Regions from separate parts of the Priestia sp. RMT2NF4 genome, predicted to be linked through region 1. Evidence: riboswitches for the same ligand, from Rfam matches in the RefSeq annotation. Region 1 holds a riboswitch; the other holds the start of a gene.

Region 1 (11,968 bases):
TTACTAGACGTGAGCGAAATTGCTGACTACGCTATCTTCTTAGCGAGTGATAAAGCAAAAGGTGTAACTGGTCAAGCGGTAGTAATGGACGGCGGATATACAGCTCAATAAAAATAGAACAAATCATTAAAAGCATAAATGAGTCCAACGGGCTCATTTATGCTTTTTTAGGTTATATCTATTCTATTGAGTTAATCAACGTTAAAATATAACTAGGCGATACATAAAAAAAGCCTCATATGCTATTTCTACTGTCAAGATAAATAGTAGGATAAAAAAGCGTACAGATTAGAAAGGATGATACATATGGTGCAAACAGTAAATGAATTAATTAAACATCCGGTTTTCTATTTCTTTAACGAAATCTCAGCTATTCCTAGAGAATCTGGAAATGAAAAAGAAATTAGTAACTATTTAGTTTCTTTTGCAAAAGAAAGAAGCCTTGAGGTTATCCAAGACGAAGCTTTAAATGTAATCATTAAAAAGCCGGCAACTAAAGGATATGAACATGCTCCAGCTATCATTTTGCAAGGACATATGGACATGGTATGCGAGTTAAATAAAGGAACTGTCCATGACTTTGAAAAAGATCCGCTTCAACTGCGAATTGTTGAAGATATGCTTTATGCAAATGGTACTACGCTAGGAGCTGATAACGGGATTGCCGTTGCATATGCACTAGCTTTACTAGACGCTCAAAATATAGCGCACCCCTCTCTTGAAGTAGTCATTACCACTGAAGAAGAAACGACTATGGGCGGAGCCATTGCTGTAAATCCAGCTTATTTTGAAGGGAAAATCTTTATTAACCTTGATACAGAAGAGGACGGAAAGCTCCTTGTCAGCAGCGCAGGCGGGGTAAAAGGCGTGCTTCGTATTCCTATAAACTGGGAGTCGTCTTCCAATAACTCAGAAACATATAGCTTAAGCATCGGAGGACTGCGCGGCGGACATTCCGGAATGGAAATTGACAAAGAAAGAGGAAATGCGAATAAACTGCTAGGGAGAGTTTTATATGATTTACAACAAGAACTTCCCTATTCTTTAAGCAGCATTAGCGGAGGATTAAAATCAAATGCAATTCCCCGTGAATCAGAAGCAATTCTATCAGTTGAGCCTTCTGAGGTAGGAAAGCTAGAAAATAAGATTCGTGAGTGGAACGAAATAGTAAAAAATGAATTACAAGCGGCTGATCCGAGCGTATATGTAAAAATAAACAAATTTTCTTCCGTTGAGAAATGTTTTACAAGAGAAACGACAGAACGAATTGTACAAGCTATTATGCTAACACCAAACGGCGTTCAAAGCATGAGTATGAATATTGAAGGATTAGTAGAATCTTCTACCAACTTAGGTGTGATCACGACGACAGAATCTGAGGTTGTTTTTCAAAATGAAATTCGCAGCTCAGTAAAAAGCTTAAAAGAAAAAATAGTAAGTCAAGTGCGCATACTTGCTCAGGTAGTCGGGGGAAGAGTTGAAACAAAAGGTAATTATCCTGAATGGGCGTACAATGGAGATTCAAAAATTCGCGAATTATGTAAAAAGGTTTACAAAGAAAAGTATGGTGAAGAGGCGGAGATCATCGCCATCCATGCTGGAATTGAATGCGGTATTTTCTTAGAAAAAATCCCTGGATTAGATGCCATTTCGCTCGGACCCGATATGTACGACGTTCATACACCTGATGAACACCTGAGCATTCCGTCTACTCTTAAGACATGGGAATACTTATTAGCAGTATTAAAAGAGGCAAATAAGATATAAAGTTATCAGCATCCCTATAATCTTAAAAAGAGAGCTTCTGTAAAGGAGCTCTTTTTCATTCGTCATTTATCAGATAATAAATAGGGTTCCATCAACGCGTCAGGCAATTGAGAACATTTATGTAAGCGTTTTACAAATAAAGGTTTTAAAACGGTCCTAAAAGAGGTAAACAATTATTAAAACGATAGACAAATGAATTCAAAACAAGCTCTGCAACTAATAAATTAGTAGGGAGAGAATGTATATGAATGATAATAGTCTTATCAAAGATTCTTTTTTAGAAAAAGGAGAAATTGAATTTTTAGAATTAAAGAAAGACGAAATACGTTATCTAAAGTTCGATCGATTTTTAAAAGTCATTAAAGCACTTAATCAACGCAGTGATAAAGGCTACCAGAGTCTTATGCTTTCCGTTGATGGCTTTAAAGGTACTTCAAGAGAATTATATGAGATAGAGGAGTTTCGCAGGTATGTAAATTTGTTAATTAATCAAGTTCCTCAAATGTTATTTTATATTCATGATAAAAACAAAATGACTAATCAAATTTTGAAGAGTTTATCAAATAATAGCAGCCAGCCGGCCTCTATAGATCCTAAAAGAGCACGTTTAATGATTGATGCCATACAAGAGCAAGTAGCGAAAACAGAGGACAAAGAGATAAAGGAGAATCTTTCTGAATTCGTATGTAAAATCCAGAGCTTTGTGAATCAGTATTAACAGTTCCCAATAGAAAAGCAGAATCCATATTATAAAAAAGTACGAGAACTTAAAGCTTCTCGTGCTTTTTTTGTTGGGAAAACTGTAGAAAAAGAAAAGGATTATCAACATATATTGATAAATAATAAAAGTAAAGCTTCATATTTGGCAGTGAAATAATCAGGAGGGATGAACATTGAATCATATTGAAATAAGAAGACCAAAAATAGAGGACAGCGCAGAACTCCACGAGCTTTTTAATGAAGTGATCACAGATACCTTTCATAGAGAGGGGCTATCTGACATGGTGAACGATATACAAATAGAAATTGAAAGTAAAGAACAATATTTAAAAAGTGACCTTGATAGCGATGGGAAATGTCGATTCTTTTGGCTCGGAATAGATACGTGCACCAATAAGATTATTGGCTGCATTGAATATGGCCCTGTTAGTGAATTAATTATGGCGTGTACAAAAGGGGAGCTGCAAGGATGGATTGAAATCGGCACAGTTTTTGTTCATCCAAAGTACCAAAGAAAAGGGGTAGGAACACTGCTTATACATATTATGCTGCTTACGCTTCAAAGCAGAGAAATTAAAAAAATTTGTTTGGATAGCGGATACAAGAATGCTCAGAAAGTATGGAAAAACATATTTGGAATTCCCGATTACTTAGTAAAAGATTACTGGAGCAAAGGATATCATCACATGATTTGGAAAATAGAAACAGAACGTACACCGATAGTATTTAAGTTCAGTCATAACGGATAATAAGATGTCTTCTAGAAAATAGCCGGTAGAAAGGTACCGGCTATTTTTTACGGATTGAGCTACGATTATTTAAAGATAAAAAAGACCTCTCTGAAGGTCTTTTTTTTATGGACATATAACAATTCTTTTTAAGAGCGAGCAGGATAGTTTATTAGAGAGCTAGAACACATTCATAATACGAACGATTACGGCAACAAGCTGAATATGAGAAAAACATATTCGTATCTTTGAATAATAAAGCTTTTATCACTTATGTGGAGGAGTATGGAAATGTCTATATATGAAATTTGGAATGAAGTGGATCTTTATATGAATGATAAGCTCATACAACCTGACCCTATTCTTGATGAGGTATTGAAGGCAAATCAAGAGGCTGGATTACCTGCCATCGACGTATCGCCTAGTCAAGGAAAGTTTCTGCATTTGTTAGCTTCATTAAAAGGGGCTAAACGCATTTTGGAAATTGGTACTCTTGGAGGGTACAGCACGATTTGGCTAGCCAGAGCTCTTCCGAAAGACGGACAGCTGATTACGCTCGAATTAAGCGCTCAGCATGCAGAAGTAGCACGAGCTAATTTAAAAAGAGCGGGAGTAAGCCACTTAGTAGAAGTCATTGTCGGCCCCGGGCTTGATACATTAGCTGTATTAAAGGATAAGGGAACAGAGCCGTTTGATCTTATCTTTATTGATGCTGACAAGCCGAATAACCCAAATTACTTAAAGTGGGCTCTAGAATTATCGAAACGAGGAAGTACGATTATTTGTGATAATGTTGTTCGTCAAGGGCATGTGGTGAACTCAGAAAGTGAAGATGAAAATGTAAAGGGAATTCGACAATTTATGGATGCTCTGGCTCAAGAAAAACGAATCAGCGCCACGGCTATACAAACCGTTGGAAGCAAAGGCTATGATGGATTCATTGTAGGGATTGTTGAATGACAGAACTCGTGTTACATATAAAGAGGCTGGGACAAAAGTAGTTTTGTTGAAGGGAAATCCGACCGATGAATTCAAATTCTTGATGGAGAATCTCGATTCCTCGGTCGGATTTTTTCATGGTGATAGTGAACGTAAATTTCATGTGTGTAGGCGTAGGTGCTTCTAGCTGTGGATTGATTTCGTTATCTCCCAGCCTCTATTTAATTTGCGTCCAACTTATTTGTTATTTTTTTTGCTGTCAGAAAATTAATCAACTCTCTTACAGCGAATGAACTGTAGCGTTCTTTTAACAGAATAATTCCAAGTTCCCACATCATTTCAGGATCTGCAATAGGTACCGTAATAATATTGGAATCTTTCACTTTGGCATAAAGCGATTCGGGTAAAATAGCAATACCTAGTTCTGCTGCTGTTAATTCAATAATTAAATCCCATTGAGAACTTTTATATGCGATAGAAGGCACAAATCCTGATTTTAAAGCATCTTGAATTAACCGGTCGTGCAGCGTAAATTCTTCACTGAACATAATGAATTTTTCATGCTCCAATTCTTTCATCCAGACGGAAGAACGTTTCGCTAAAGGATGGTTTTTATGGGCGTATAAAAGGAATCTCTCCTTAACGAACGGGTATACGTGAAAATGCTCATCATGACCGCTTGTGAGAGGAAGCATAACAATCCCCATATCTACACCAGCCTCTTCCACAAGGGCTTCAATTTTTTTTGCTCCAAATTCAATAAGCTCTAGAGATACTTTAGGGTATTGTTCATTAAATGCTTTTGCAATCTTCGGGAAAAACAAGGTCCCGATGAGCGGAGGGATTCCCATCTTGATTTGCCCTGTTTGCAAGTTCATTAAATCGCCCAACAAGTGAGGCATGTCTTTTAACACCGACAGCGCTTTAGTTGCCTGATGATACACGACTTCTCCTGCATCGGTTAGCTTTAATTCTCTTGTTGAACGGTCAAGAAGCTCAAATCCTAGTTCATTTTCTACTTTTTTGACGGCTTTACTTAAAGCCGTTTGTGACAAATGAACTTGCAGCGCTGCCTTTGTAAAATTTTTATGATTCGCTACCTCTATAAAGTATTCTAAGTCTCTGATTTCCATGTGAAACTCCATTTCTGCAAACTGCTTATCCTTTTTTTTTACTCTTTATTTTAACCATTAAATTATTTACTGTAAATGCGCTGATTAAAAAAGGGAGCTATCCAATGAATAAAAACGAGGAAAGGAAATGAACTAAAGTTTCTGTCGAAATTGATTTATAAAACCAATAATCTTTTTATAGAGAAACATAGATTTTGCTACTAGCTGATGAGGAATATAAAGATTTTTGCCTGTACGTTCGGGCAAAAATGCAAAACTTATCAAAATAACTGAAAGCCCAAAGGCTGCAGCTGTAATCTCTATCCAAGAAAACACCATATCATTCCTCCTTTTACAAACCTATTAATAGAATATGTAAAAGTTTGAAAGGAGGTTGTACGATAGACCTATAAAGAGCGTCGTCATTAAGCTCTCTCAAAATAAAATGACGTCAAAGAACGCAGGGCCTGTGCCAAACGTTCTTTGACGTCATTTTATTTTCGCTCTTCAGCTTGATGCTCTTGTTTGTTTTGCTCAGTGAGACGTTTTTGATGAGCTTTTGTTTCTGCACTTACGTGATTCGCATCATTCGGTTGATTCTTCTTTGAACCTCCTGCAGCGTTACTCATTAGACGACACCTCCAGTCCGGTTATGAAACATACCTATAGAATGTGCGTATTTACAAACTTTATACACGGCTATCGATATTACTGCACACGAAAAAAGCAAAGGGAGAGTCACTAAGACTGTTCCCTTTGCTTTTTTACTAGGCGACTTTATCGGTGGTGATAATTTTGTTAATCCAGTCTTTTCCTTCTGTAAACCTTGTAACAAGCATCGCTGTTACTGTATTTCCCGTACTGTTTAAGAGCGTAGCAGGGGCGTCAATAATTGTGGAAATGACCGCAATGATGGGCAGAACTTCTGGCGAAAATCCGTAAATTGTAATGATTAACATTTCGCCAATCATACCGCCTCCAGGAATTGCTCCCATTACGGCTCCAACTAAAAAGGCTACGCCTAATATGCTCAAAATACTCGTAGCAGACGTCATATCTTTGCCGAACAAACTGAATAAGAAAACAATTTTTAGAATACCACCGATAACAGAACCATCTTTATGGGTGTTTGCTCCTAATGGAATCACTGTTTCAGCAATATCCAGCGGCACACCCATTTTCTTTGTTGCGTCTAAATTGACTGGAATAGATGCCGCGGAAGAACAGGTAGCAATAGCAGTGATAGAAGGAGCAGCTGCATTTTTCCAAAACAGCTTAATTCCTGCTTTACCGCCAGCAATCCATGCGTATAGCGTAAAGAAGCCAAAATAGTAAACGATTGCAATTAATAAATAAAGAATAAATGCTCTAGCATACCCTTGCAAGATCTTTGGTCCAAGTTCTCCTACTATAGTAGCAAAATAGCACCCTAAACCAATTGGAGCATAGTACATGACAATTTTAACGACTTTCATCGATACTTCTTGACCCGAAGTCAGAAATTTCGCCATAGGCTGTCCTTTTTCACCAGCCATCGTGGTAGCAATACCGAAGATAACGGCAAAGACAATTAATTGTAAAATATGCTCTTTCGAAAATAACTGAACAAAATCAGGTACAGTAAATGTACTAACAAGCTGATTTAAAAGCGTCATTTTTTCAGCTGTATTTTCACTGTCACCCATTAATTCTTTAATTGCAGAAGTATCTACGTTGTGCAGCGGATTGTAAAGTGATGCGCCTAAAAAGCCTAGAACGGCTGAAACAGCAGCAGTGGCGACAAACACAACGGCGATACCTAGCATAATTTTACCAAGACGTTTCATTTCGTTCATGTTTGCGATCGCCGAAGCCACACTAAAAAAGACAAGGGGAACGATAATCATGAACATTAAATTAAGAAACAAATCACCAAAGGGCTTTACGACTGCCACATCGGGCCCGATAGCATATCCTGCTATCCCGCCAATTAAAATAGCGAGAAGCAGAATAAGCGATGATCTGTACGTTTTAAATACACTTAAAACCATATAGATTTCCTCCAAACAACAATAGCTTCTTTACTACGCAAGAACAGCTATCATTTGCTCATTGCATACGTAGTAACGACTGGCTTTACATCTTTACGCACCAAATCTTCGTATGTTTCTCGCTCTACAGCAAGACGAGCTTCTCCATTTTTCACAAATACAACAGCAGGGCGCGGAATACGGTTGTAATTGCTAGCCATTGAATAGTTGTAGGCACCTGTAGAGGATACTGCTAGTAAATCTCCTTGATTAACGCGCGGTAAATCGATATCCCAAATAAGCATATCTCCTGATTCACAGCATTTCCCCGCAATTGATACTGTTTCATCTTTTTTATCCGTCACTCTATTAGCCAAGACAGCTTCATGTTTTGCATCGTAAAGAGCAGGACGGATATTATCGGTCATACCGCCATCAATTCCTACGTATTTGCGTACACCTGGAATCTCCTTCGTTGAGCCGATTGTATAAAGCGTTGTACCTGCTTCTCCTACGATGCTTCTTCCAGGCTCAATCCAGACTTCCGGAAGGGTATAATTCTGTTCAGTTAACGTGCGGCTTAGCTTTTCTGTCAGTGCATCTACATAATACTCAACTGGAAGTGGAGAGTCGCTTTCGGTATAACGAATACCAAAACCACCACCTACGTTTAAAACTTTTACTTCAAATTCCATTTTATCACGAATACTGAATAAGAAATCAGTTAAAATATCAATGGCGCGAGAAAAACCATCTACTTCAAAAATTTGCGAACCAATATGACAATGAATGCCTAAAAGATCGTAGTAAGGCTTTTCTAATGCAGAACTTACCGCTTTCATAGCCTGGTCATTGGAAAGACCAAATCCAAACTTGGAGTCTTCCTGTCCGGTCATAATATACTCATGTGTGTGGGCTTCAATCCCTGGAGTAACACGCAGAAGAATAGATGCTTTCTGTTTGCGCTCAGCTGCTAAGGCATGTAAAACTTCAAGTTCGGTAAAGTTATCCACAACAAAACAGCCAATATTCGCATCAAGAGCCATTTCAATTTCTTCAATCGTTTTGTTATTTCCGTGAAAATGAATGCGTTCAGCTGGATATCCCGCTTCAAGAGCTGTAAATAATTCGCCTCCTGAGACCACATCTAATGACATATCAAGCTTCGTTAAAAGGCTAGCCATTTCCATACAAAGAAACGCTTTCCCTGCATAGGCGATTTGATATGAAAATCCGCTTCTTTGAAAGGCTGAATGGAAGGCCTTGCATTTCGTCTCAATTAATTCTTGATCGTAGATGTATAGGGGAGTGCCGTATTGTTTTTTCAGTTCGACCGTATCGCACTGCCCAATTTCTAAATGATTGCTGCTGTTAATTTTACTCGTTCCATGTAAGTACATAATCCGTATCCCTCCATTTAAATCATTCAACTATAACTTTGATGGTCAGTAGAAAAACACAAAAAAGACCCGTGAAGTGATGTTCACGCGTCTTGGTTTCATAATAATAAAGTATTATTACATTCTAGGCATCAACATCTCTTCAATAGCTCTCCACAAACCAAGTGGTTTGTGACAGCTCAGCATTTATTCAATACTGAACCAGTATATGAACACAATGGATGTTTATATACTTCGGCACGAAATCCCTTTTACTTATCTTCACAGACTCCATTAGTCTCCAATAAGTGACTCTTGATTTCATGCACCTCTATTCTCAGAGAGGAAAATTATATTTAAATGTAACTCCTATTATATTTCCTTTTCCTCTGTCTAGTCAATGAAAAGTTAAGGCATAGGAATATCAAAGAAGATAAATAAAAAAGCTATGAAGCTTCCAGATAGAATCCAAGCAGCCAGCGCTGTCTTCTGATGAATGATTAAAAGTGAGAACGTGACAATATTGAAGAGAAAAGAACATAGCAGCGACCATCCATAATGATGAGTGATACTGTGATTAACATAAGCAATGAACTCAATCACAGTAAATAAAAGCGCCCATAAAAGAATCCACCACAGCCGGCCGCTTACATGCAGCGGCAGCCTTCCTAAAAAAACCGGTATAACAAACGGATAAATAATTAAGGTTATTCCAAGAGAAACCATTAGGTGATCGGGTAGAAAAAGATGATCAATACCAACAGGGTGAAATACCCATACGCGGTGATGAAACAGCAGCACTTCATAAAGCAAATTCCCCGTGACCCAAAACAGCAAAGTAGGGTAGTATTCTTGATACCTTCGCCACTTGCCAAATAGTAAACCAAGAATGATAAAAAATAATACAAATGAAGATTGCATACGCTCTCCTTAAAATAACGGTTATTTCTTTTTATTTACATATTATAGTGGTTTTATTCTTTCATTTTTTTATTCAGCACCTATAATAGAAAAGCCGTAAGCCACAGCGTTAAAGACGTACTACCACTATTTATGGCTTTCTTCACCCTGTTATAATCTTGGTAAAAGAACTTCTACCGCTTTTGTTTACGAGACGAAAGGAGCTATATGTCAAAGTCAGCAAGGCTTAAAAATAAGCTTAAAATAGCTTCGCCTAGTATGTGACTTCTTTTTTTGCTATGCTAAAATTGCATACATATAGCATGAGAATACTAGAAGAAAGAAAAGGGTGTTTTGGTATGAAAACATACATCGTAGTTGGAGCTGGGGTACTTGGAGCTTCTACGGCATATCATTTAGCAAAAGCAGGAGCAGATGTGACATTGATAGATCGCAAGGATGCTGGTCAAGCTACTGATGCAGCAGCAGGAATTGTTTGTCCATGGCTTTCGCAGCGTCGAAATAAAGCATGGTACCGCTTAGCAAAAGGCGGCGCCAAGTACTATCAAACATTAATTCAGCAATTAGAAGAAGATGGAGAAACGGATACGGGATATAAGCGAGTAGGAGCAATTAGTTTACACACTGATGAACAAAAGCTTAAAAAAATGGAAGAACGAGCATATAAGCGTCGGGAAGAAGCCCCCGAAATAGGCGAGATTACACGTTTATCCGCTAAAGAAACACAGGCTTTGTTTCCGGCTCTTTCGGAAGAATACAGTTCAGTTCATATTAGTGGAGCCGCTCGCGTTAACGGAAGAGCTCTTCGAAACGCACTTGTGAATGCAGCGAAGAAAAACGGTGCAAAAATAATAGAAGGAAACGCAGAACTACTTTATGAAAATAATCAAGTAACGGGCGTTGCCGTAAATGGACAAACCCTTCTAGCAAGTACAACAATCGTGACAGCAGGAGCGTGGGCAAATCAATTACTAGAGCCTCTTGGAGTGAAATTTTTAGCAAGCTTTCAAAAAGCGCAAATTGTCCACTTGCATCTTCCTGATTTAGATACAAAAGACTGGCCCGTTGTAATGCCTCCAAGCGACCAATATATTCTTTCGTTTGAACAAGGTCAAATTGTCATAGGAGCAACACATGAAAACGACACGGGTTATGACTTGAGAGTAACGGCTGGGGGGCTTCATGAAATTTTTTCAAAGGCCTTATTAATTGCTCCTGGCTTAACAGAAAGCACAGTCTTAGAAACAAGGGTAGGGTTTCGACCATTTACTCCAGGCTTCTTGCCAGTCATCGGGGCTCTTCCAGCTTACGAAGGAATACTAGTAGCGAATGGTCTCGGAGCTTCAGGCTTAACGTCGGGTCCTTATCTTGGTTCAGAGCTTGCTAAATTAGCACTTGAAATGGAAATGGAAATTGATCTTAGCGATTATGATGTAAGAGGAGCTATTGAGTCCTAAGCAAATGGAATGAATGAAAACAAATAGAAGTTCGCAAACTATAACTACTATATGATGAAAGGAAGTAGATTGTTTGCGAAAGGTTATGATAAGTGCAGCAGCAGCTTTTTTATTTATGAGCGGGACGCCTGTATTAGCGGAAAACAATCCTCAGCCAGAAACAAAAGACGTGCAGCTGACGTCTCAGCAAAAGCAGGAATTATCCGTTCTGTACAAAGAAATGTTCGAAAAAAAGAAAGAAATACTTTCAAAATATGTGGAGTACGGCGTGCTAAGCAAAACGGAGAGTCAAAACATTTCTTCACATATGGAAAATCGCTATCAGCATATGGAGAAAAATGGGTTTGTTCCGAAGCGGCACTGTCATAAAATGAATCATTCAAAGTAATTCCTATTCACATAAAAAAGCGCCTATACAGGCGCTTTTTTTATGTGAATGAATGGAAAATATCTGCTTCTTTATCTAGTAAATTTTAAACGCCTCATGTAAAATTAAGAGAATGAGAACGATTAGGAAAGATGCTAGTGAGGGGTAGGTAAATATGAACGATGAACGAAAATAAAAAAATAGTCCGATTACATGCAGAAAATCATTCAGCTGAGGCTCTAGGAATCATATTTGCTTACAAACAAAAAGGTGACCACCTTGTTTACAGTATGTATCAAGGAGAAAGCGTTTCTGAGCAAAAAATACCTCTAGAAGAATGGGTCTCGTATGAGCATTTTTTCGAAGCGCTAAATAAAAAGAAAACGCTTATGTACGAGCTTCAAATAAATGATAAACGCTATGTAGTAAACTTAACCCCTTTATCTTACACAGAAAAGCCTGAAATTATGGGACATTGCGTGAATATAACTAGTTATCAAGAGAAAAAAGAACAGATTCAACCTTTTATTTATCATAACGCAGATGCTGTTGCTATCGTTGACTTAGAG
Region 2 (11,968 bases), on a different contig from region 1:
GCTAAAAAGTCTCCGCCATACACTGTGTCATCAAAGTGTTCCCATGGTGAATCTCCTTCACCTTTCGTATTTACGGCTCCGTTGATTCCACCTTGCGCGCAAACTGAGTGAGATCTTTTTACCGGAACTAGTGAAAATAAATCTACTTGCTTGCCAGACTCAGCAATTTTTATTGTTGCCATCAAGCCAGCTAAACCGCCACCGACTACGATGATTTTTCCGTTACTCATCGGAACCCCACTCCTTCAAAACCTTAATTTTATGCAAATGCGAATAATGTACGAACACCTACGAATGTAAGTGCTAAGAAGATTGCTAATGTCACATAAGTTGAAATTCTTTGAGAACGTGGTGTTACAGTTAACCCCCAGCTAACTCCAAATGACCATAGACCGTTTGCAAAGTGGAAGATTGTAGATACAACACCAACTATGTAGAATGCAAACATTGCTGGGTTGCTTAAAATTCGTTCCATCATTTGAAAATCTACTTCTTTTCCAAGCGCAGCTTGTATTCTGGTTTCCCATACGTGCCATGTGATGAAGATAAGTGTGATTACACCTGAAACACGCTGAAGGATAAACATCCAGTTACGGAAAAATCCATAGTTGTTAACGTTTGTTTTAGCAGTGAATGCGATGTAAAGACCGTATATTGCGTGAAAAACGATTGGTAAGAAAATAATGAAAATTTCTAGAGCATAGCGGAAAGGTAAGCTCTCCATGAAGTGAGCTGCTTGATTAAATGATTCTTCTCCCTTTGTCGCGAAATGATTCACAACTAAATGCTGTGTTAAGAAAATCCCGATTGGTATTACTCCAAGTAGTGAATGGATTCTCCGATATTGAAACTCTCTGTTTGCCGCCATCTGCGTAGACCCCCCTTAGTTAAATGAACATAGTTTGTGAAGAACTTTCTTACTCCCACTAGACAAATAGATTAATCGTGAATACAGGAAATGAAAACCTTTGCATTTCCTAATAAAGTATGTGACAGGTTAATTTTACTCCCATCGATTAAGAGCGTCAAGGCAAGATGTTTAAATCTTCTATAAAATATAAATTTATAAAATTTTATATTTGTTAACGCTTACTGCATTGATGTTAAAGATTTTTTCTTTCTATTATAATATCGCTTGCCACAGTTAAGTAAGCGTTTACTTTATACTTTTATTGTAAACAAGTTCACAAAACATTTACACAGGTAAAAGTACCCTTTTAAAAGTAATTTTATGGATTTTTTATCTTTACATCTAACTCTTTTTACCATAATAAAGATCCTCTTACATTTTATTAAAAAAATGCGTGAGAGGTTTTTTAGATTTGTATATAATAGTAGTAAAGAAAGAGGGGAAAGCATGAGCAATTTACAAACAGAATCACAGCAAGAACTTGAAGAGACGATGGAAACATTAGAACCTAATGCCGCAGCTGAAACAGAGAGAGCTCTTGATCACGTTCCATATTTCGGATACAGCCTTTTGCGTGACGTGTTAATTCCAGAGCTTCTTGGAGACGAAACGAATACCATCTCATACTGGGCAGGAAAACACCTTGCGCGTAAATATCCATTAAATACAATGGATGAAATCGTCGCATTTTTTAAAGCAGCTTCCTGGGGAACACTGACGCTTGCCAAAAAAGATAAATATTCACTAGAGCTTGAGTTATCAGGTGATGTGGTCAGCAAAAGATTTCAGCAGGAAACTTGTTCATTTCATCTTGAGTCAGGGTTTGTGGCTGAACAGATTCAGCGTCAAAACAACTGCCTAACAGAAGCCTACTTAACACCTAAAGAAAAGAACGGAAAAGTGCTGATTTCCGTGCAGTGGGACCGAAAAGATATCTTACCTACCGAAACCCGTGCGGAGCGTTATAAAAAGTAAGAAATACGTATATATAAAAGACGTGGAGATACCACGTCTTTTTTCTTTTCTTTATACTTGCACTGCCTGCTGCTCTTCTAATTCAAATGCTACGTGAAGCGTCTCAACAGCTTTTACCATATCAGCATGCGGTACAACTGTAGATACTTTAATTTCAGACGTGCTGACCATCTTCACTTCAATTTTCTCTCCTGCCAGCACTTCAAACATTTCGGCTGCAACACCTGGATTAGATATCATGCCAGATCCCACAATCGATACTTTAGCCAGACTGCTTTCATGTTCAATACGCGTATACCCCAAGGTAGATTTATACTCTTTTAAGACGGCAAGAGCAGCTTCTACATCTACAGTTTTAATAGAAAATGAGATAGAGAGGCGATTATTAGCCGTTACGTTTTGAATAATAATATCCACATTTAACTGTTCTTTTGCTAATGCTGTAAAAATAGTAGAAAGAGTTTGTAACTCGTTGTTTAACCCTTCAATTGTCACCCGTGAAATATTATCTTCAAACGCAATTCCTCTTACGACTAAGTTTTGTTCCATTGAAACTTCCTCCTCAACAATCGTTCCATTCTCGTTTTCTAAGCTTGAACGCACTTCTAGCGGTACCTGATAATTTTTTGCAAACTCAACAGCGCGCGGATGCAGCACCCCTGCTCCTAAATTGGCTAATTCTAACATTTCGTCATATGAAATAGAATGAAGTTTACGAGCATCTTCTACGTAGCGCGGATCCGTCGTAAACACTCCTGTTACGTCTGTATAAATATCACATTTTGCAGCTTTTAGTGCCGCGGCAAGAGCTACTGCCGTCGTGTCAGAGCCGCCTCGACCTAATGTTGTAATGCTTCCATCTTCTGAACAGCCTTGGAATCCAGCTACTACTACGATTCGACCTCTATCTAATTGGCTTTGAATACGAGTCGTGTCAATGTGCTGGATTCGTGCATTGCTGTGAACTGCTTCCGTCTGGATACCAGCTTGCCAACCTGTTAGCGAAGTGGCTTCATGACCTTTGCATTGAAGAGCCATTGTTAACAGGGAAATCGTTACTTGTTCTCCAGTTGTAAGAAGCATATCCATTTCGCGTTTACTTGGACTGTCCGTAATATCACTTGCTAATTTCACCAGTGCATCTGTGGTTTTGCCCATTGCCGATACAACAACTACTACTTGGTTACCGCGCTCTGCTTCTTGAATAACACGGTTTGCTACATGTTGAATACGTTCAACAGAACCAACAGATGTTCCACCAAATTTTTGAACGATTAATGCCATAATTTTGTTCATTCCTTTTCAATAAATTTGCATATGCAGGATGATGAGAAGCTAAATTTTTTTACTCAGACAATAAAAAAAGCAATGAGATGAGCTCTCATTGCTTAACGAACGAAAATTATAAAACATAACCGTCCACTGCCGTGAGATAGCTCTCCAAGAATCTACATCTTGACAATCCTACGTTTATTCAACGCAGAACCAGCAATCATTACTATGAGGTAATGTTCACTTCGGCAAATTTCCCTTTCCGCATCGTTCATAAGGGCTCATACCCTTCCTGATGCGTACTGATTAAATTTGCACCTCTATCTTCACTTCATTTGATGAAGTGTCGTATGAAATTAGTTAATAGCTTATCAAATATTTTCTATTATTTCAAGACTATTTTTGTAATGTTTCATAAATTTTTTCAGCAATGTTTTGAGGAACACCTGAATTTCGTATATCTTCAACCGTTGCTTCTTTCAATTTTTTCACCGAACCAAAATGCTTTAACAAAGCTTTCTTACGCTTTTCTCCCACTCCCGGAATGTCGTCTAGAACTGACTGAAAAGCGGACTTAGAGCGCACTTGACGGTGGAAGGTGATTGCAAAGCGGTGAACTTCATCTTGAATTCGCTGAAGCAAATAAAATTCTTGACTATTGCGTTCAAGCGGTATGATTTGAGGAGGCTCACCAATCATCAGGTTGGAGGTTCTGTGTTTATCATCTTTAACAAGACCTGCTGTAGGCACTAAAAGTCCCAATTCATTTTCGAGAACGTCCTGGACTGCAGCTAAATGCCCTTTGCCTCCATCTACAACAATTAAATCCGGAAGCGGAAGGCCTTCTTTTAACGCTCTGGAATACCGTCTGCGAACGACTTCCCTCATGGAACTGTAATCATCTGGTCCCTTTACGGTCTTAATTTTATATTTGCGATATTCTTTCTTTTCCGGTTTCCCATCAACAAAAACAATCATCGCAGAAACTGGGTCTGTTCCTTGAATATTTGAGTTATCAAATGCTTCAATCCGATAAGGAGCGGCAATTCCAAGCTCTTCTCCTAACCGTTCAACTGCGCCAACTGTACGCTCTTCATCTCGTTCAATTAAGTAGAATTTTTCACCGAGCGCAATTTTTGCATTTTTACACGCAAGTTCTACTAATTCTTTCTTTTTGCCTCGCTTTGGATGCTGAACCTCTACTTCTACTAACTTCTCAGCTAACTCTGCATCAATCGTTGCTGGAACCATCACTTCTTTTGGCTTAATATTTTTGGCATAAAACTGACCGATAAAAGTTAAGAAATCTTCTTCTGGCTCTTTATAAAAAGGAAACATAGAAACTTCTCGCTCAATTAATTTCCCTTGGCGAATAAAGAAAACTTGAACACACATCCAGCCTTTATCGTAAGAATAGCCAAACACATCTCGATTAACAAAATCATTAAACGTTACTTTTTGCTTTTCCATTGTCGCTTCGATATGAGCAATTTGATCTCGGTATTCTTTAGCCCGTTCAAAGTCAAGTTCTTCTGAAGCTTTTAACATTTTTTCAGTTAACTCTGTTTTGACATGCTCATATCCACCATTTAAAAACCGCGTGATGTTTTCAATAATTTGTTTGTTTTGCTCTTCTTTTACCTCTTTTACGCAAGGAGCTAGACATTGCCCGATATGGTAATACAAACAAGGCCTATCTGGCATAGTGGAGCACTTTCTTAACGGATAAATGCGATCAAGAAGCCGCTTTGTTTCATTTGCTGCTTGAACATTAGGATAAGGACCGAAGTATTTCCCTTTATCTTTTTTTATTTTTCTTGTAATAACAAGTCGGGGCTGTTTTTCAGCTGTAATCTTAATAAACGGATAGCCCTTATCATCTTTAAGCATAATATTGTATTTTGGGTCATGCTTTTTAATTAAATTCATTTCTAAAATAAGCGCTTCTAAATTAGAAGATGTGACGATATATTCAAAGTCGACAATGTCGTTTACAAGTCGAAGCGTCTTTCCGTCATGAGATCCGGTAAAGTAGGAACGTACTCGATTTTTTAATACTTTTGCTTTTCCTACGTAAATGACCGTTCCATATTTATCTTTCATCAAGTAACAGCCGGGCTGATCCGGTAAAATAGCCAGCTTTTCTTTTAAATAATCGTTCATACTTTTCTCCTTCCTCTTCTCTTACTCTGTCCATCTATACAATCGCTTATGAAGCGTAACCTACATTCTTTCCTGTCTTAATACATGTACATAAGCTGAATTTATGGCGGTGTTCCTTACATCTAGTATAAAACAAACGAACGCATATTCGCTAAATAAAAGTATTCCCAAAAGAGAAAAAGTGGAGAAAAAGAAAAAAACCTAGCCTGAGCTAGGTTTTGACTTACGCGTGTTTATTAATTAATTCTGTTAATGCTTCTTTTGGTTGGAAACCAACTACTTGATCAACTTTCTCTCCATCTTTGAATAATACTAAAGTTGGGATACTCATAACACCAAATTTTCCAGCTGTTTCTTGATTTTCATCAACGTCTACTTTTACGATTTTAACTTTATCGTTAAGTTCGCCATCAATTTCTTCAAGAACTGGAGCAATCATTTTACAAGGGCCACACCATGGTGCCCAAAAGTCAACAAGCACTAGGCCTGATTTAATTTCATCTGTAAAGTTTTTATCTGTAGCATGTGCAATAGCCATTTTAATTCCTCCTAAATATATGCAATATCCAAATTCTACTCACAGTATATCACCTTCAAATAAGGTTTGCTAACTTTTTGCTTACATTTATACTGTTTATTCTCCGCTCTAGTTTGTACAATTTGCCTAAAAATATGCGTAGAAAATTTCGTTTCCCATGAGGCTGAGACCTGACTAAATGAATCCAAAGACGAACAAATAGTATACATGGGTTGAACCGCTTGCGACACCGCAGTTGATTTCCATGCAAGACTTCGCTTTTCTAGCAGGAGTCTTCGCCTTGCCCTCCAATCACCTGCTAGAAAGACCTACCCTGCGTTTACCCTAACAAAAAAACGAACCACTAATCAAAAATCTTGATCAACGGTTCGTTCTTCACTTCGTCTCAAATACTTTTGTCCGAGAATCTTACGCAGACTGTACTTTCAGCTTTTTAAATTCTTCCGTTAGCAGAGGCACTACTTCAAATAAATCTCCAACGATTCCGTAGTCAGCTACTTTAAAAATATTCGCTTCAGGATCTTTATTGATTGCAACAATAATTTTTGAATTTGACATACCTGCCAAATGCTGAATAGCACCTGAAATTCCGCAGGCAATGTATAAATCTGGTGTGACTACTTTGCCCGTCTGACCGATTTGAAGAGAATAGTCGCAGTAATCTGCATCGCACGCTCCGCGAGACGCTCCAACAGCTCCATTTAACACGTCCGCTAGTTCTTGGAGAGGTCCAAAACCTTCCGTGCTTTTTACACCTCGACCACCTGCAATCACGACTTTTGCTTCGGACAAATCAACCCCTTGCGTTGCTTTGCGTACGACTTCTTTTACAACAGTACGCAGGTTTTTGATTTCAACATTTAAATCCTCTACATCACCTGTACGCCCCTCATCTTTTGCAAGCGGTGAAATATTATTTGGACGAATCGTGACAAACGTAAAAGCATCGGTCATGATTTTCTTCTCAAATGCTTTACCAGAATAAATTGGGCGAGTGAAGACTACTTGATCCCCTCCCACTTCTACATCCGTCACATCCGAGATAAGTCCTTTATCTAAGCGAGCTGCCAGTTTTGGCGCTAGATCTTTGCCAAGAGCCGTATGCCCAAATACGATAGCTTCAGGCTGTTCACTTTCAATGATGGCTAATAATGCCTGAGCGTAACCATCCGATGTGTAAGCAGCTAAATCTTCATGCTCCGTCACAACAACTTTATCTGCTCCGTATGCAATAAGTTCTTCACTTAAAGATTTTACGTCCTTTCCTACTAACGCTGCAATAATTTCTCCCCCGTCAGCTACAGTAGACGCTGCGGAAATCGCTTCAAACGATACGTTTCGTAATCCCCCATCACGTGCTTCTCCAAGAACTAACACTTTGCGTCCCATTACAATACCCCCATTGTTTTGACTTTTGACTTATTAAATGACTTTTGCTTCCTTATGCAGTAAATTGACCAGCTCTGTTACTTGATCTTTTATATCTCCTTGTAATACGCGCCCCGCGTCTTTTTTCGGAGGTAAATAAATTTCAATTGTCTTTGTTTTTGCTTCTACATCATCTTCATCTAAATCTAAATCGTCTAATTCCACTTCAACCAACGGTTTCTTCTTCGCTTTCATAATCCCTGGAAGAGATGGATAGCGAGGCTCATTAAGTCCCTGCTGAGCTGTTACTAAAAGAGGAAGCGACGTTTCAATAACTTCCGAATCTCCTTCCACATCGCGTACAACCGTCACTTTTTCACCTTCAATATCCAGCTTTGTAATCGTTGTAATATAAGGGATTTCTAACTGTTCTGCTACGCGCGGTCCCACCTGGCCTGAACCTCCGTCAATCGCTACGTTTCCTGCTAAGATTAAATCAGGAGATTGCTCTTTTAAGTACTGTGCCAGCAGCCTAGAAGTCGTGTACTGATCGCCATCTTCTATGTCATCTTCCGTATTGATTAAAACCGCTTTATCTGCTCCCATAGCCAAAGCTGTTCGGAGTTCTTTTTCTGATTCTTCCCCTCCTACACTCACGACCGTAATCTCTCCGCCATGCTTTTCCTTTAGCTGAATAGCCTCTTCAACTGCATACTCATCGTAAGGATTAATAATAAATTCAGCTCCATCTTCAACAATTTGACCATTTTTTAGTGAAAGTTTCTCCTCTGTATCGAACGTTCTTTTTACTAACACATAAATATTCATTCAATTCCCCTCCTAAGCTTATTTTCCTAAAAATTTAGGCTGGCGCTTTTCAATAAAAGCGGCTACGCCTTCTTGAGCATCACGGCTTTTGAATACGCTTTCAAAAAACTGTGCTTCTTTTTTGATGCCGCTGTAATAAGCATCTGTTTTTACATGTTGAAGCAGCTGCAAGGTAGCTTTAACAGAGATTGGGCTTTTTTTGGCAATTTTTCTAGCAAGTAAAAATGTTTCATTGATAAGCTGACTTTCTTCAAAAGCTGCGTTTGCCAATCCTAACTCCACTGCCTCGCTGCCCGATATTGGATCACTTGTCAGCATCATCTCACAAGCCTTATGAACCCCTACATAACGAGGCAATCGCTGAGTTCCTCCAAACCCTGGTATAATTCCTAACTGAAGTTCAGGCAAGCCCAGCTTAGCATTTTCTGTTACCAAACGGATATGGCAGCTCATAGCAAGCTCTAATCCTCCGCCTAAAGCAGCTCCATGAATAGCTGCAATAACTGGTTTTGGGTAATTTTCAATATACTCAAAGAGCTCTTGGCCGTTAACAGCAAGTTTCTCGTAATCTTTTTCCTGCTGCAGTGATGTAAACTCTTTTATATCAGCTCCAGCACAAAAGAATTTCCCTTCGCCTTTAATGACGATAACCCTTGTCTCTTTGCTATCTTCTAAATGTTTTAAAACACTTGAAAGATCTTTTAATAAATCTTGAGACAAAGCGTTAGCAGGTTGTCTATTCAACGTAATGAAGCTTATTGCATCAACAGTTTCAACCTGGATAATCTCCATTTGTTTCCCCCACCCTTTCTTTCTATTTTCATTACCTTGCGCTTCTCCCCTCGCAAGGGAGCAGCAGGCTCACTTACGATTATGAGCCGCTGCAGCCGTTTAACAGCAGGGAATGGACTTTATCTACCGATTCTATTAGACCATATCGATGATCGTTCATTACCCATGTTGTGACAGTTTCATCAATCGTTCCAAAAATCATCTGTCGCGCAAGACGAATATCTATATTTTCAGAAAACTCACCCGTTTCGATTCCTGTCTGTAAAATAGAATCAATGAGAGTCAGATAATCTTTTAATACATCGTTAATTTTCAATCTTAAATCTTTGTTCGATTGACGCAGTTCAAGCTGTGTCACTGTAGCTAAATGATGATCCTCCGCTAGAAACGAAAAATGCTTGTCAATTAATACGTGAAGTTTTTCTGCCGCAGTTTCAATTCCCGCCAGTTCTTCATAAATTTTTTCTACAAACTGTCCCATCTTCTCTTGAAATAAGGAAATCAAGACATCTTCTTTGTTTTTAAAATATAAATATATCGTACCGTCTGCAACTCCAGCCTGCTTAGCAATTTTAGAAACCTGAGCATTGTGGTATCCGTTTTCTGCTATTACTACTACAGCTGCATCGATAATCTGCTTATACTTTGGTTTATTTCTTCTCAATCTTATACGCTCCTTTAAAATATGAATGATTATTCATTCATATCTTTATAATAAAGAAACCGCAAGTATCTGTCAATTATGTTTCAGCAAAAAAATCAAAGGCGACGATCGATTACGTCGCCTTTTTATGCTTTTCATTTTCTTCTTCAATCAGCGCTCGTCGCAGAATCTTCCCGACCGCTGTTTTTGGAAGCTCATTTCGAAATTCATAAAGGCGCGGAACTTTATAAGCAGCTAAATACTTTCTAGAAAACTCATTTAACTCTTCTTCAGTACATCTTACACCATTTTTTAATACAATGTAAGCCTTCACTGTTTCTCCTCTATATGGGTCAGGAACACCTACCACTACAGCTTCTTGAATTTTTTCATGCTCATATAATACTTCTTCAACTTCTCGAGGATAGATATTATATCCCCCGGCAATAATAATATCTTTCTTTCGATCTACTACATAAAAATAACCTTTATCATCCATATAGCCAACATCACCTGTTAGCAACCACCCGTCTCGCATAACAGCCTCCGTTTCTTCAGGCTGCTTCCAATATCCTTTCATGACCTGAGGACCTTTAACCGCAATTTCTCCTACTTCGCTTACAGCAGCTTCTTTACCTGTTTCAAACGAGAGAATTTTGGCATCTGTGTCTGGCCAAGGCACTCCAATGCTTCCTGGTATTCTCTCTTTCCAAAGAAAATTAGCATGAGTAACAGGAGAGGTTTCCGTCAATCCATATCCTTCCACTAGTTTACCTCCAGTGAGCTTTTCAAACTGCTCCTGCACTTCCACAGGAAGAGGAGCCGAACCGCTCATACATGAATCAATAGAAGATAGGTTGTATTTTGCTAAATCAGGATGGTTTAATAATGCGATGTAAATTGTCGGAGCACCTGGAAATAAAGTAGGCTGCTGCTTATGAATGGTTTTGAGCGTCGTTTTTGCATCAAATTTAGGCAGAAGCACCATCTCGTAGTTTTGCAAAACCGATAGAACAAGAACCGTTGTTAAACCATACACATGAAAAAACGGGATAATTCCAAGCACTTTTTCTTCTCCATGCTTGCAGCGGTATAACCAATGTGAACACATCGTTGCATTGGCTACCAAGTTTTTATGAGTAAGCATGACTCCTTTTGGAAAACCTGTTGTTCCCCCGGTGTATTGTAAAATCGCGATATCTTCGTCTGAAATTCCCTCAGCATTACATACTGCTGGAGAGGATTCACTTATAATGCGTTTAAATAAATGAGTAGTCTCCGTATGACTCACATCCACGCTTATCTTCTGCTGTTTGCGCTGAATAAATGGATAGATTATGTTTTTGGGAAAAGGGAGATAGTCTTGAATAGAGGTGATGACTACGTGTTTTACACTTGTTAACGCTTTCATTTTTACTACACGCGGATATAGCAAATCGAGTGCAATAATCATGGTCGCTTCTGAATCATTCAGCTGATACTCTAACTCCCTTTCCGTATACAAAGGGTTTGTTTGAACGACTACTCCTCCGGCAAGAAGAACAGCATAAAAGGAAATGACAGCTTGAGGGCAATTTGGAAGCATAATGGCTACTCTATCCCCTTTTTTTAATCCCAGTTCAATAAGGTAAGATGACAGTTTCAAAGAATCTTGATGCAGTTGGGAAAACGTCATTTTTTTCCCTAGAAAATAGATTGCGTTTTTTTTAGGGGCTTTTTGAACTGCTTCTTCAAAAAGCTGTGCTAAATTTTTTTGCTCATAATGAAGCGTAGCAGATATTTCCTCTGGGTATTGAGAAAGCCATATCTTTTCGGTGGATTCCACACGTATCCTCTCCCTCAAAAAAATAAAAAATTAGAATTTTCTAATTAAAATTATAGTTCATTCTTTTTTTAGATGCAATCGTTATTGAATGTTCTCTTTCCTGTCTAATCACTCTTTCATCCTGCAGCGTAATAAATAAAAATTGGATTTATCCCTGTACATTATCCGAATTTTTTGTATATAATAAAAATTAGATTTTTTTAAGGAGCTGTATAAATTGATAACAACATTGACTAAAGGACCGTTCAAAGCAGATCACGTTGGAAGCTTTTTGCGTCCTGAGCGTATCAAGCAAGCACGATTACAGGTAGAAAACGGGGAAATGACAAAGAAACAGCTTCGAGCAATTGAAGATGAAGAAATTAGTAAGCTCGTAGAAAAGCAAAAACAAATTGGATTAAAAGCCATAACAGACGGTGAGTTTCGCCGTGCGTGGTGGCACTTTGATTTTCTATCAGAACTTGTGGGCGTAGAACTTTACGAAGCAGAGTCGGGAATTCAGTTTCACGGGGTCCAAACAAAAGCTCACGGTATAAAAGTTACTGGAAAACTAGATTTTAATCACCACCCTATGATTGAAGATTATAAATTTCTTCATCAAGCGGCCGGAAAAGAACACGTGGCTAAGTTCACCATTCCAAGTCCCAATATGCT

The links. A riboswitch is a leader RNA that binds a small molecule or an ion and turns the genes downstream of it on or off. The one in region 1 is predicted to bind lysine.
Region 2: it holds a riboswitch for lysine, as region 1 does, so the genes downstream of both, ACMX9J_RS18450 (aspartate kinase) here and lysA (diaminopimelate decarboxylase) in region 1, are expected to answer to the same signal.

The regions. Positions count from the first base shown of each region.
Region 1 is NZ_JBLQZO010000001.1:514,683-526,650, forward strand. Features, by position in the region: gene ACMX9J_RS02555 (3-hydroxybutyrate dehydrogenase) at 1-111, shown strand, start outside; gene ACMX9J_RS02560 (aminoacyl-histidine dipeptidase) at 307-1,767, shown strand; gene ACMX9J_RS02565 (hypothetical protein) at 2,012-2,485, shown strand; gene ACMX9J_RS02570 (GNAT family N-acetyltransferase) at 2,661-3,236, shown strand; gene ACMX9J_RS02575 (O-methyltransferase) at 3,489-4,175, shown strand; gene ACMX9J_RS02580 (LysR family transcriptional regulator) at 4,376-5,287, opposite strand; gene ACMX9J_RS02585 (hypothetical protein) at 5,420-5,605, opposite strand; gene ACMX9J_RS02590 (hypothetical protein) at 5,761-5,895, opposite strand; gene ACMX9J_RS02595 (dicarboxylate/amino acid:cation symporter) at 6,034-7,296, opposite strand; gene lysA (diaminopimelate decarboxylase) at 7,347-8,675, opposite strand; lysine riboswitch at 8,814-8,996, opposite strand; gene ACMX9J_RS02605 (CBO0543 family protein) at 9,063-9,575, opposite strand; gene ACMX9J_RS02610 (NAD(P)/FAD-dependent oxidoreductase) at 9,914-11,032, shown strand; gene ACMX9J_RS02615 (YckD family protein) at 11,106-11,420, shown strand; gene ACMX9J_RS02620 (PAS domain S-box protein) at 11,582-11,968, shown strand, end outside.
Region 2 is NZ_JBLQZO010000004.1:171,081-183,048, reverse strand. Features, by position in the region: gene sdhA (succinate dehydrogenase flavoprotein subunit) at 1-230, opposite strand, end outside; gene ACMX9J_RS18460 (succinate dehydrogenase cytochrome b558 subunit) at 260-868, opposite strand; gene ACMX9J_RS18455 (YslB family protein) at 1,358-1,885, shown strand; gene ACMX9J_RS18450 (aspartate kinase) at 1,937-3,169, opposite strand; lysine riboswitch at 3,311-3,488, opposite strand; gene uvrC (excinuclease ABC subunit UvrC) at 3,554-5,320, opposite strand; gene trxA (thioredoxin) at 5,544-5,858, opposite strand; gene ACMX9J_RS18435 (electron transfer flavoprotein subunit alpha/FixB family protein) at 6,267-7,247, opposite strand; gene ACMX9J_RS18430 (electron transfer flavoprotein subunit beta/FixA family protein) at 7,281-8,054, opposite strand; gene ACMX9J_RS18425 (enoyl-CoA hydratase) at 8,073-8,846, opposite strand; gene ACMX9J_RS18420 (TetR/AcrR family transcriptional regulator) at 8,926-9,510, opposite strand; gene ACMX9J_RS18415 (AMP-binding protein) at 9,623-11,314, opposite strand; gene ACMX9J_RS18410 (5-methyltetrahydropteroyltriglutamate--homocysteine S-methyltransferase) at 11,532-11,968, shown strand, end outside.